DNA from 3 places in the Actinoplanes sp. NPDC049265 genome. Region 1 is predicted to be linked to each of the others. Evidence: predicted binding sites of a transcription regulator. Region 1 holds the regulator's gene; each other region holds the start of a gene.
The links. The regulator HrcA, encoded in region 1, represses chaperone genes, less so after heat shock. The targets are predictions, from matches to a motif close to GGTTNGCACNCTCNNNNNGAGNGTGCNAACC.
Positions count from the first base shown of each region.

Region 2: a site for HrcA is predicted at 1,846-1,876, ahead of groES (co-chaperone GroES). Genes of this name have one in related genera too.
Region 3: a site for HrcA is predicted at 1,402-1,432, ahead of groL (chaperonin GroEL). Genes of this name have one in related genera too.

Region 1 is NZ_JBICSP010000020.1:82,492-85,764, forward strand. Features, by position in the region: gene ACGFIO_RS35430 (16S rRNA (uracil(1498)-N(3))-methyltransferase) at 1-294, opposite strand, end outside; gene dnaJ (molecular chaperone DnaJ) at 294-1,433, opposite strand; gene hrcA (heat-inducible transcriptional repressor HrcA) at 1,468-2,490, opposite strand; gene ACGFIO_RS35445 (DUF4870 domain-containing protein) at 2,645-3,273, shown strand, end outside.
Region 2 is NZ_JBICSP010000011.1:60,087-63,359, forward strand. Features, by position in the region: gene ybaK (Cys-tRNA(Pro) deacylase) at 28-510, opposite strand; gene ACGFIO_RS25040 (methyltransferase domain-containing protein) at 606-1,772, opposite strand; gene groES (co-chaperone GroES) at 2,003-2,317, shown strand; gene groL (chaperonin GroEL) at 2,391-3,273, shown strand, end outside.
Region 3 is NZ_JBICSP010000006.1:44,824-48,096, forward strand. Features, by position in the region: gene groL (chaperonin GroEL) at 1-1,247, opposite strand, end outside; gene ACGFIO_RS16850 (GNAT family N-acetyltransferase) at 1,579-2,115, shown strand; gene ACGFIO_RS16855 (hypothetical protein) at 2,117-2,548, shown strand; gene ACGFIO_RS16860 (GNAT family N-acetyltransferase) at 2,545-3,273, opposite strand, start outside.

The DNA of each region.
Region 1 (3,273 bases):
GGTCATGGCCTGCACGGCCAGCTCACCACGATCGCCCTTGGGGAGGCCCTGGACCACGGTCAGCGACGGGTCCGGTGCGGGCACCGTCGAGCGGGCGCCGAGGATGAGGACCACGCTCCCCTTGGCCACCGAGGCGACGGTGGCCGAGACGGTGCCACCGCGCCCGTCGGCCAGGACCACCGGCGAACCCGGCCGGACCCGCTGGACGTCGGCCGCGTGATGCCCCTCGGCCCCGGCCAGCGTGCAGGTCTCCCCGGCCGGCAGCTCGTCGACGAGGAACAGCGGAGCCGACATCAGTGGCCGTTGAAGGCGTCCCGCATCCGGGAGAAGAAGCCGCCCTGCTTGCTCAGCTCGGCCACATCCTCACCCCGGGTCTTGGCGAAGTCGCGCAGCATGCGTTCCTGGTCGGCGGTCAGCTTGGTCGGCGTCTTCACGTCCAGGTGCACGAAGAGGTCGCCACGGCCCTGGCCGCGCAGGTGGGGCACGCCCTTGCCGCGGATCCGCAGCGTGCTGGCCGGCTGGGTGCCCTGCTTGACCTCGATCGACTCCTCGCTGTCGAGGGTCTTGATGGTCAGCCGGGTGCCCAGGGCGGCCGCCGTCATCGGCAGCGTGACCCGGCAGTGCAGGTCGTCGCCCTTGCGGCTGTAGACGTCGTGCGGGCGCTCGTGGATCTCCACGTACAGGTCGCCGGCCGTGCCGCCGCCGGGGCCGACCTCGCCCTGCTGGGCCAGGCGGATCCGCATGCCGTCCTCGACCCCGGCCGGGATCTTGACGGTCAGGCTGCGGCGGGTGCGGATGCGGCCGTCGCCGGCGCAGGTCGGGCAGGGCGACGGGATGACCGTGCCGTGGCCCTGGCACACCTGGCAGGGGCGGGACGACACGACCTGCCCGAGGAAGGTGCGCTGCACGCTCTGCACCTCGCCCCGGCCGGCGCACGTCTCACACGTGGCCAGGTGGGTGCCGGGCGCGGTGCCGGCGCCGGAACACTGGGAGCACAGGACAGCGGTGTCGACGGTGATCGGCGCCTCGACACCGAACGCGGTCTCCTGCAGCTCGAGCTCGAGCCGGAGGATCGCGTCGGCGCCGGGGCGGGTCCGTGGCCGGGGACCCCGGGACGCGCCACCGGCGGCGGTGCCGAAGAACGCGTCCATGATGTCCTGGAAGCCGACGAACGGCCCGGCCCCGGGGCCACCCGGACCGGCGCCACCGCCGCCGGGCGCCAAGGGGTCGCCGCCGAGGTCCACCATCTGCCGCTTCTGGTCGTCGGAGAGGACCTCGTACGCGGCGTTGATGTCCTTGAACTTCTCGTGCGCCTCCGGATCGGGATTCACATCCGGGTGGTACTGGCGAGCCAGCTTGCGGTAGGCGCGCTTGATCTCGTCATCGGTGGCATCCCGGCCGATGCCGAGAATTCCGTAGTAGTCCTTCGCCACGGGCTTTGAAGTCCTCAATGTTCGCGCAGATCCATCAGTTCTGGGCCAGCAGGTCGCCAAGGTACCTTGCCACCGCACGTACGGTGGCGATGTTGCCGGGGTAGTCCATGCGGGTGGGCCCGAGCACACCGAGCCCGCCGATGATGGTGCCGCCCGGGCCGTACCCGGCGCTCACCACCGAGGTCGACCGCAGGTTGTCGATCTCGTTCTCGTCGCCGATGCGCACCCGGGTGGTGCTCGGCTCGACCTCCCCGATCAGCTTGAGCAGGATGACCTCCTCCTCGAGCGCCTCCAGCACGGGCCGGAGGGAACCCTGGAAGTCAAGCACGCCGCCGCGCGTCAGGTTGGCCGTACCGGCCAGCATCAGACGTTCCTCGGAGCGCTCGACCAGTGTCTCGAGCAGCACGGTGGCCAGGCAGGCCATGGTGCCGCGGCGGTCCGGGGCGCAGTCGTCGACCAGCGCCTGCACCAGCGGCGGGGTGTCGGCGAGCCGCTGACCGGCCAGTTTTTCGTTGACGTTGCGCCGCAGCTCGGTGACGTCGTCGGCGGCGACCGGGCCGGGCATTTCGACCAGCCGCTGCTCGACCCGGCCGGTGTCGGCGATCATCACCAGCATGATGCGGGTGGTGGAGATGGGAACAAGTTCCAGATGGCGTACGGAGGAGCGCGCCAGACTCGGATATTGCACCACCGCCACCTGCCGGGTGAGCTGAGCCAGCAACCGCACTGTCCGGTGCACGACATCGTCGAGGTCGACCGGGTTGGCCAGGAACCGCTCGATGGCCCGGCGCTCGGCCGGGCTCAGCGCCTTGACCCGGGAGAGCCGATCGACGAAGAGGCGGTAACCGGCGTCGGTGGGCACCCGGCCGGCACTGGTGTGCGGCTGCCGGATGTAGCCCTCTTCCTCCAGCACCGCCATGTCGTTGCGCACCGTGGCCGAGGAAACGCCCAGCTGGTGCCGCTCGACCAAGGCCTTGGACCCGACCGGCTCCTGGGTGGCGACGTAGTCCTCGACGATCGCGCGGAGCACTTCGAGTTTGCGGTCATCGAGACTCATCTGACCCCTCCCCCGCTCTGCATCGGCCGGCAACGACGAACTGGCACTCCTGATCGGCGAGTGCCAGTCTACGTCGCCGTCCGCCGCGGCGCGATGATCGAGTCCCCGGCGGTTGGTCTCGACTCCGTTGAGCTGCGGTCCTACCGTGTCAGCCATGACTGAACCACCTCGGCCGCCAGGCGACGGGAACCCGTCCGACCCGACGGCGCCGTTGAACCCATATTCGGGTAACGATCCGACGTCCGGATCGGCCCCGCCGCCGCCCGCGTACGGCTCCCCGCAACCGCCCACGTACGGCTCTCCGCAGCCACCCACGTACGGCTCTCCGCAGCCACCCACGTACGGTTCTCCGCCGCCCACCTCCGGTGCCGGTGGCTACGCCCCGCCACCGTCGTCGGGCGCCGGTGGCTACGGTCCTCCCCCGTCGTCGGGCGCCGGTGGCTACGGTCCGCCGCCGTCCTCCGGTGCCGGTGGCTACGGCGCCCCGCCGCCGGACCCGTACGCCCAGCCCGGCGGCTACCAGCAGCCCGGCGGCACCTACGGCCAGCCCGGTTACGGCGCCCCCGGCTACGGCGCGCCCGGCGCCGGTCCCGCCCCGGTCGGCTATGCCAACAACGACGAGAAGACCTGGGCGCTGATCGCGCACTTCGGCGGCATCATCGTCGGCTTCATCGCGCCGCTGGTGGCGATGCTGGCCAAGGGCAACGAGTCGCCGACCGTACGCGCGCACTCGGTCGAGGCCCTGAACTTCCAGATCACCTGGGGCATCGCCACGCTCATCGC
Region 2 (3,273 bases), on a different contig from region 1:
TGTCGTAACGGCCGTGCCGGATGGGGCCTATGTCCGAATGTGCGCAAGTCTTGCGCCGGTCAGACGGACCAGATCGTCCGGCGCCAACGAGACCTGCAGCCCCCGGCGGCCGGCCGAGACGTACATCAGGTCCAGCTCCCGCACCGAATCATCGACGATCGTCGGCAGCCGGCGACGCTGACCCAGCGGACTGATCCCGCCACGCACATAGCCACTGCTTCGCTCGGCGTCGGCCCGGTCGGCCAGCACCGCCCGTTTGCCGCCGGCCGCGTGGGCCAGGGCCTTCAGATCAAGATCCCCGGTCACGGGTACGACCGCCGTGGTCAGCGAGCCGTCCACCTCGGCGATCAACGTCTTGAACACCTGAGCCGGCGGGATGCCGATCGCCTCGGCGACACGGGCGCCGTAATCGGGGGTGTCGGCGTCGACCTCGTAGGCGTGCAGGGAGTGCGCGACCTTTTGCGCGTTGAGCTGCACCGTTGCGGGGGTGCCGGCCGCTTTCTTAGCCACGGATGGGAAGGCTAACGCGGGCTTCCGACCGGTATCCACATCCGCCTCGCCTGTGGACAACCGCCCCGGATCCCGCGGACCGCCTAGTAAGGGGGTCAGGAGTGGGTGGTGATCAAGGCGGTGGGAGCGTTGGCCACGCGGGTCAGGACCACGCCGGCGGCCGAGCGGCCGGAAAGCTTCAGATCGCGGCGGAGCTTGTCGGGTTCCAGGGCCGAGCCTCGCTTGCGGATCTCGAGGCGGCCGACGTCACGGGCGCGGAGGGCGGAGCGGAGCCGCTTGAGGGAGAACGGCAGGACCTCCAGCACTTCCAGCCGGCGGGCGAAGGGGGTCTCGACGGGGTCGTCGGAGTAGACGTAGGCGATGTCGGGGTCGGCCAGGTGGCCGCCCACGGTCGCGGCGAACTCCGCCACCAGGTGGGCGCGAACCACAGCGGGGTCGGGGTCGTAGAGGAAGCGGCCGACCGGTCCGACCGGTCCGTTCGTGGTGCCGTCGCCGGTCAGCTCATGACCCGCGGGCAGCAGGGCGGCGCGGCGCGGGGCGGTGGCCAGGGGGCCGCACCAGAAGGCGGCCTCGACCAGGTCGCCGCCGACGCTCACCCACTCCCCTTCGGCCCGGGGTGGGAGGAGGCCGTGGTCGATGCCGGGGGACAGTTTGAGCACGGTTCGGGGTACGCGTGCCGCCAGGCCGGCCACGAAATCCCAGGGCGGGGAGAACGACGCCGGGTCGAAGACGCGTCCGCGGCCGGCCTTGCGGCGGGCCGGGTCAGCGAAGACGGCGTCGTAGCGTTCCACCTCCACCGTGGTGGCGTCGGCGCAGGTCACCTCGACGCGGTCGGCCAGGCCGAGGGCCGCCGCGTTGGCCCGGGCCACGGCCGCGGTCAGCGGGTCGGCGTCCACCGCGTACACCTGGATGCCGGCCCGCGCGCACGCCAGCGCGTCCGAACCCAGCCCGCACCCCAGATCGGCCAGGGTTCGCACGCCGGCGGCGGCCAGCCGGGCGGCGCGGCGCTCGGCCACGACCGAGCGGGTCGCCTGTTCCAGCCCCGCACGGGTGAAGAACATGCGGTCGGCCGCGGCGCCGAACTTGGCCCGGGCCGAGCGGCGCAGGGTGGCCTGGGTGAGGGCGGCGGCGGCGAGGTCGGGCGGTGCGCCCCGGCTGCGGAGGGCGGTGGCGGCGGTCAGCGGGTCGCCGCCCGCCAGGTTCCCGGCGGCGGCCAGCAGCTCGTCCTGGTTCCGCAGCTCAGCCAGCAGTTCGACGTCCACGGCGAGACATTCTCCCCTGGGCGAACGCGTTGGCACTCTGGTTGACGGAGTGCTAGTTCCGGCATAACCTCCGACTTAGCACTCTCACCATGAGGGTGCCAGCGTGCGCCTAGTGATGGGGCACGTTTGCGCCAGGCGGACCGGCACCCGCGACGACGGCCCCGCCCGGTGGCATGAGGCATCAGTCCGGCCTCGCTGACGAGGTCGGCAGAACCTGTACCCAGGAGGGTATGCCCGTGACTACCGCGACCAAGGTTGCGATCAAGCCGCTTGAGGACCGCATCGTGGTCCAGGCCAACGAGGCGGAGACCACCACGGCGTCGGGCATCGTGATCCCCGACACCGCCAAGGAGAAGCCGCAGGAGGGCACTGTCCTCGCCGTCGGCCCCGGTCGCATCGACGACAACGGCAACCGGATCCCGGTCGACGTCAAGGTCGGCGAGACGGTCCTCTACTCGAAGTACGGCGGCACCGAGGTCAAGTACGCCGGCGAAGAGTACCTGGTGCTCTCCGCCCGCGACGTCCTCGCGGTCATCGAGAAGTGACCTACTGATGTGCTGACCGCCTCGGTCCCCACGTGTTGGGGACCGGGGCGGCTGTGCGTGAAGGGACCAATAAATGGCGAAGATTCTCAGCTTCTCAGACGACGCCCGGCACCTGCTGGAGCACGGCGTCAACACGCTCGCCGACACGGTCAAGGTCACCCTCGGCCCGCGCGGCCGCAACGTCGTCCTCGACAAGAAGTTCGGCGCGCCCACGATCACCAACGACGGCGTCACCATCGCCAAGGAGATCGAGCTCACCGACCCGTACGAGAACCTCGGGGCCCAGCTGGTCAAGGAGGTGGCGACCAAGACCAACGACGTCGCCGGCGACGGGACCACCACGGCCACCGTTCTCGCGCAGGCGCTGGTCCGTGAGGGCCTGCGCAACGTGACGGCCGGCGCCAACCCGATCGGCCTCAAGCGGGGTATGGACGCCGCTGCCGAGGCGGTCTCGAAGGCGCTGCTCGACAAGGCGGTCGACGTCGACGACCACAAGGCGATCGCCAACGTGGCCACCATCTCGGCCCAGGACGCCACCATCGGCGAGCTGATCGCCGAGTCGATGGACCGGGTCGGCCGCGACGGCGTCATCACGGTGGAGGAGGGTTCGGCGCTCAGCACCGAGCTCGAGGTCACCGAGGGTCTGCAGTTCGACAAGGGCTTCATCTCGCCGAACTTCGTGACCGACGCCGAGTCGCAGGAGGCCGTCCTCGAGGACGCGCACATCCTGATCACCACGCAGAAGATCTCCTCGGTCGAGGAGATGCTCCCGCTGCTGGAAAAGGTTCTGCAGTCGGGCAAGCCGCTGCTGATCATCGCGGAGGACGTCGAGGGCCAGGCCCTGTCCACCCTGGTGGTCAACGCGATCCGCAAGACCTTCAAGGTCGCCGCGGTGAAGGCTCCCGGCTTCGGCGACCGGCGCAAGGCGATGCTGCAGGACATGGCGATCGCCACCG
Region 3 (3,273 bases), on a different contig from region 1:
GCGACACCACCGCCGGGCACGATGCCCTCCTCGACGGCCGCCTTGGCGTTGCGGACGGCGTCCTCGATGCGGTGCTTGCGCTCCTTGAGCTCGACCTCGGTGGCCGCGCCGACCTTGATCACCGCAACACCGCCGGCCAGCTTGGCCAGGCGCTCCTGCAGCTTCTCACGGTCGTAGTCGGAGTCCGACTTCTCGATCTCGGCCCGGATCTGGTTGACCCGGCCCTGGATCTGCTCGGCGTTGCCGTTGCCGTCGACGATGGTCGTCTCGTCCTTGGTGATGACCACCTTGCGGGCCTGGCCCAGCAGGGACAGGTCGGCGGCGTCGAGCTTGAGGCCGACCTCCTCGCTGACGACGGTGCCGCCGGTGAGGATGGCGATGTCGTCGAGCATGGCCTTGCGACGGTCACCGAAGCCCGGCGCCTTGACGGCGACCGACTTGAAGGTGCCGCGGACCTTGTTCACGACCAGGGTGGCCAGGGCCTCGCCCTCGACGTCCTCGGCGATGATGATCAGCGGCTTGCCGCCCTGCATGACCTTCTCCAGGATCGGGAGGAGGTCCTTGACCGCGGAGATCTTGCTGTTCGCGATCAGGATGTAGGGGTCGTCGAAGACGGCCTCCATGCGCTCGGCGTCGGTCATGAAGTACGCCGAGATGTAGCCCTTGTCGAAGCGCATACCCTCGGTGAGCTCGAGCTCGAGCCCGAAGGTGTTGCTCTCCTCGACGGTGATGACGCCTTCCTTGCCGACCTTGTCCATGGCCTCGGCGATGATCTCGCCGACCGTGGAGTCACCGGCGGAGATGGAGGCGGTCGAAGCGATCTGCTCCTTGGTCTCCACATCCTTGCTCAGCTGCGTCAGCGCCTCGGAGACGCTCGCCACGGCCGCCTCGATGCCCCGCTTCAGGGCCATCGGGTTGGCGCCGGCGGCGACGTTGCGCAGGCCCTCGCGAACCAGCGCCTGGGCGAGGACGGTCGCCGTCGTCGTGCCGTCACCGGCCACGTCGTCGGTCTTCTTGGCGACCTCCTTGACCAGCTCAGCGCCGATCTTCTCGTACGAGTCCTCGAGCTCGATCTCCTTGGCGATCGACACACCATCGTTGGTGATGGTGGGAGCGCCCCACTTCTTCTCGAGCACGACGTTGCGGCCCTTGGGGCCCAGCGTCACCTTCACGGCGTCGGCGAGCTGGTTCATGCCCCGCTCGAGGCCCCGACGAGCTTCCTCGTCGAATGCGATGATCTTGGCCATACGGCTGTGTCCTCCCGGACATTCACAGGAACCTCTGCGGACGTCGCCACCTGGCGATGCGACGTCCTCAGGCCGAGCCGGATAGCCCGCGACGACCGGCCCCGTGCCGGGGCACCGATGGCGGCGCCCGGCCGGAACCCCACCGTCCCGACCTGCTTGGCACTCACGTGGTGCGAGTGCCAAGCCCATGTTTAGCACTCCCATGGGCCGAGTGCAAGGAGAGTGAGCCTAGTCGCTCGACTAGTTACGCCCAGGGCGAAACAGGTGGCAGCGAGGTCGGATAAGCGCAACCCGCTTGCCGCCCCTTCCCCCGGCCGGGTAGGCAGACACCATGGTGTCGCTCAGCACAGCCCCCCGATCGACGGCCACGGTGCACCGGGTCCGGCCCGAGGACGCCGGCCGGATGCGCGCGTTGCGGCTGGAGATGCTCGCCGACAGCCCGCTGGCCTTCCTGGAGACGCTGGCCGCGGCGGCGGCCCGTTCACACGACGACTACCGGCGCCGGATCACCCAGGCCAGCCACGGACACACCCTCGCGCAGTTCGTGGCCGAGCCCGGGGCCGGCAAGGGGCCGCTGGTCGGGCACGCCGGCGGCACCGTGCTGCCCGAGGACCTGCTGACCACGGTCGTCTTCGCCGTCTACATCACCCCCGAGCGCCGCGGCACCGGGATCCTGGCCGACCTGGTCGAGGCGGTCGCCGCCTGGTCGAGGGCGGCCGGGCGCGACCAGTTGATGCTGGAGGTGGTGGTCGGCAACGACCGGGCGGTACGCGCGTACCAGAAGCTGGGTTTCACCGACACCGGCGTCCGCGTGCCGCACCCGGTCGTCCCGGGCCTGACCGAGTTACAGATGCGCCGGACGGCGTGAGATGCGCGCCCGCACGCTGCTGACCGCCATCAACGGCACCACACTGGCCGGGCTGATCCTGGCCCGGGCGACCGGCGCGACGATCAGGCGCGGCCGCGACGGCGTGTTCATCGCCGAGGGGTACGCCCGGAAGATCCCGAAGAACACCTGCTTCACCGTCGGCTCGGTGATCATCACCCGGCGCAGCGCGGAGTGGCTGCTCGCCGACGAGCGGACCGCCCTGTTCAGCCACGAGAGCCGGCACGTCAGCCAGTACGCGCTGCTCGGACCACTCTTTTGGCCGCTGTACTACGCGTTCTGCGGCTACTCGTACGCGATGACCGGCTCCTACGGCTGCCGCAACGCCCTCGAGAAGCACGCCGGCCTGCACGCCGGCGGCTACCGCACGGACGCCCCGCTGCGCCCCTGGGCGACGAGGTTCAAGGCGCGCTAGATCGTCAGCTGCCACTGCATCCAGGTGTCGGCGGCCCGGAAGCCCAGCGCCCGGTTGATCGACAGCATGTACTCGTTCGACGAGGCGTTGAACGTGTCGATCGCGGTCAACGCCGGCCGGTGATCGAGCGCGAACCGCAGGTTTTCCAGCTTGACGATCAGGCCGAGCCGGTGGCCGCGGTGGTCCGGGTCGACGATCGTGATGTGCTGCCAGAGGTGGGTGGCCAGCGCCGGCGGCCCGGAGAGCGTCGTCCAGGCCACCATCCGCCCGGTGGCCTCGTGCACAGCGCCGGTGTGGAAGCGGTCGAGGCCCCGGTCGAGCCGGTTCTGCTCGCTCGTGCGGATCCGGTCGGCGTCGACCTTTTCCGGTTCGATGGTCAGGTCGCCCATGGGCGCGTCCTCGAAGAGCCGGCTGTCCAGATAGGCGATGTCGTCGAGGTACTCGTCGGCCGGCATGCCCTGCCACCGCACCACCCGGTAGCCGGCGGCGCTGGCCCGGGCCTCGGCGAGCATCTCGGCATATCGCTTGTGGTCGGCCGTGGTCAGGTCGAGCCGGCTGCGGGTGTCCTGCAGGGCCGCCTTGGCGCCGGCGGCCGAGGCGAAGGCGTCACCGTCGGGGTGCTTCTGCACCGACTCGCCGGTGATGTGTTTGCGGCCCTCGGCGCGGCTGCGCTCGATCACGAAGTCGAGCAGCGCCCGCCCGACGCCGTGCCGCCGCATCGCCGG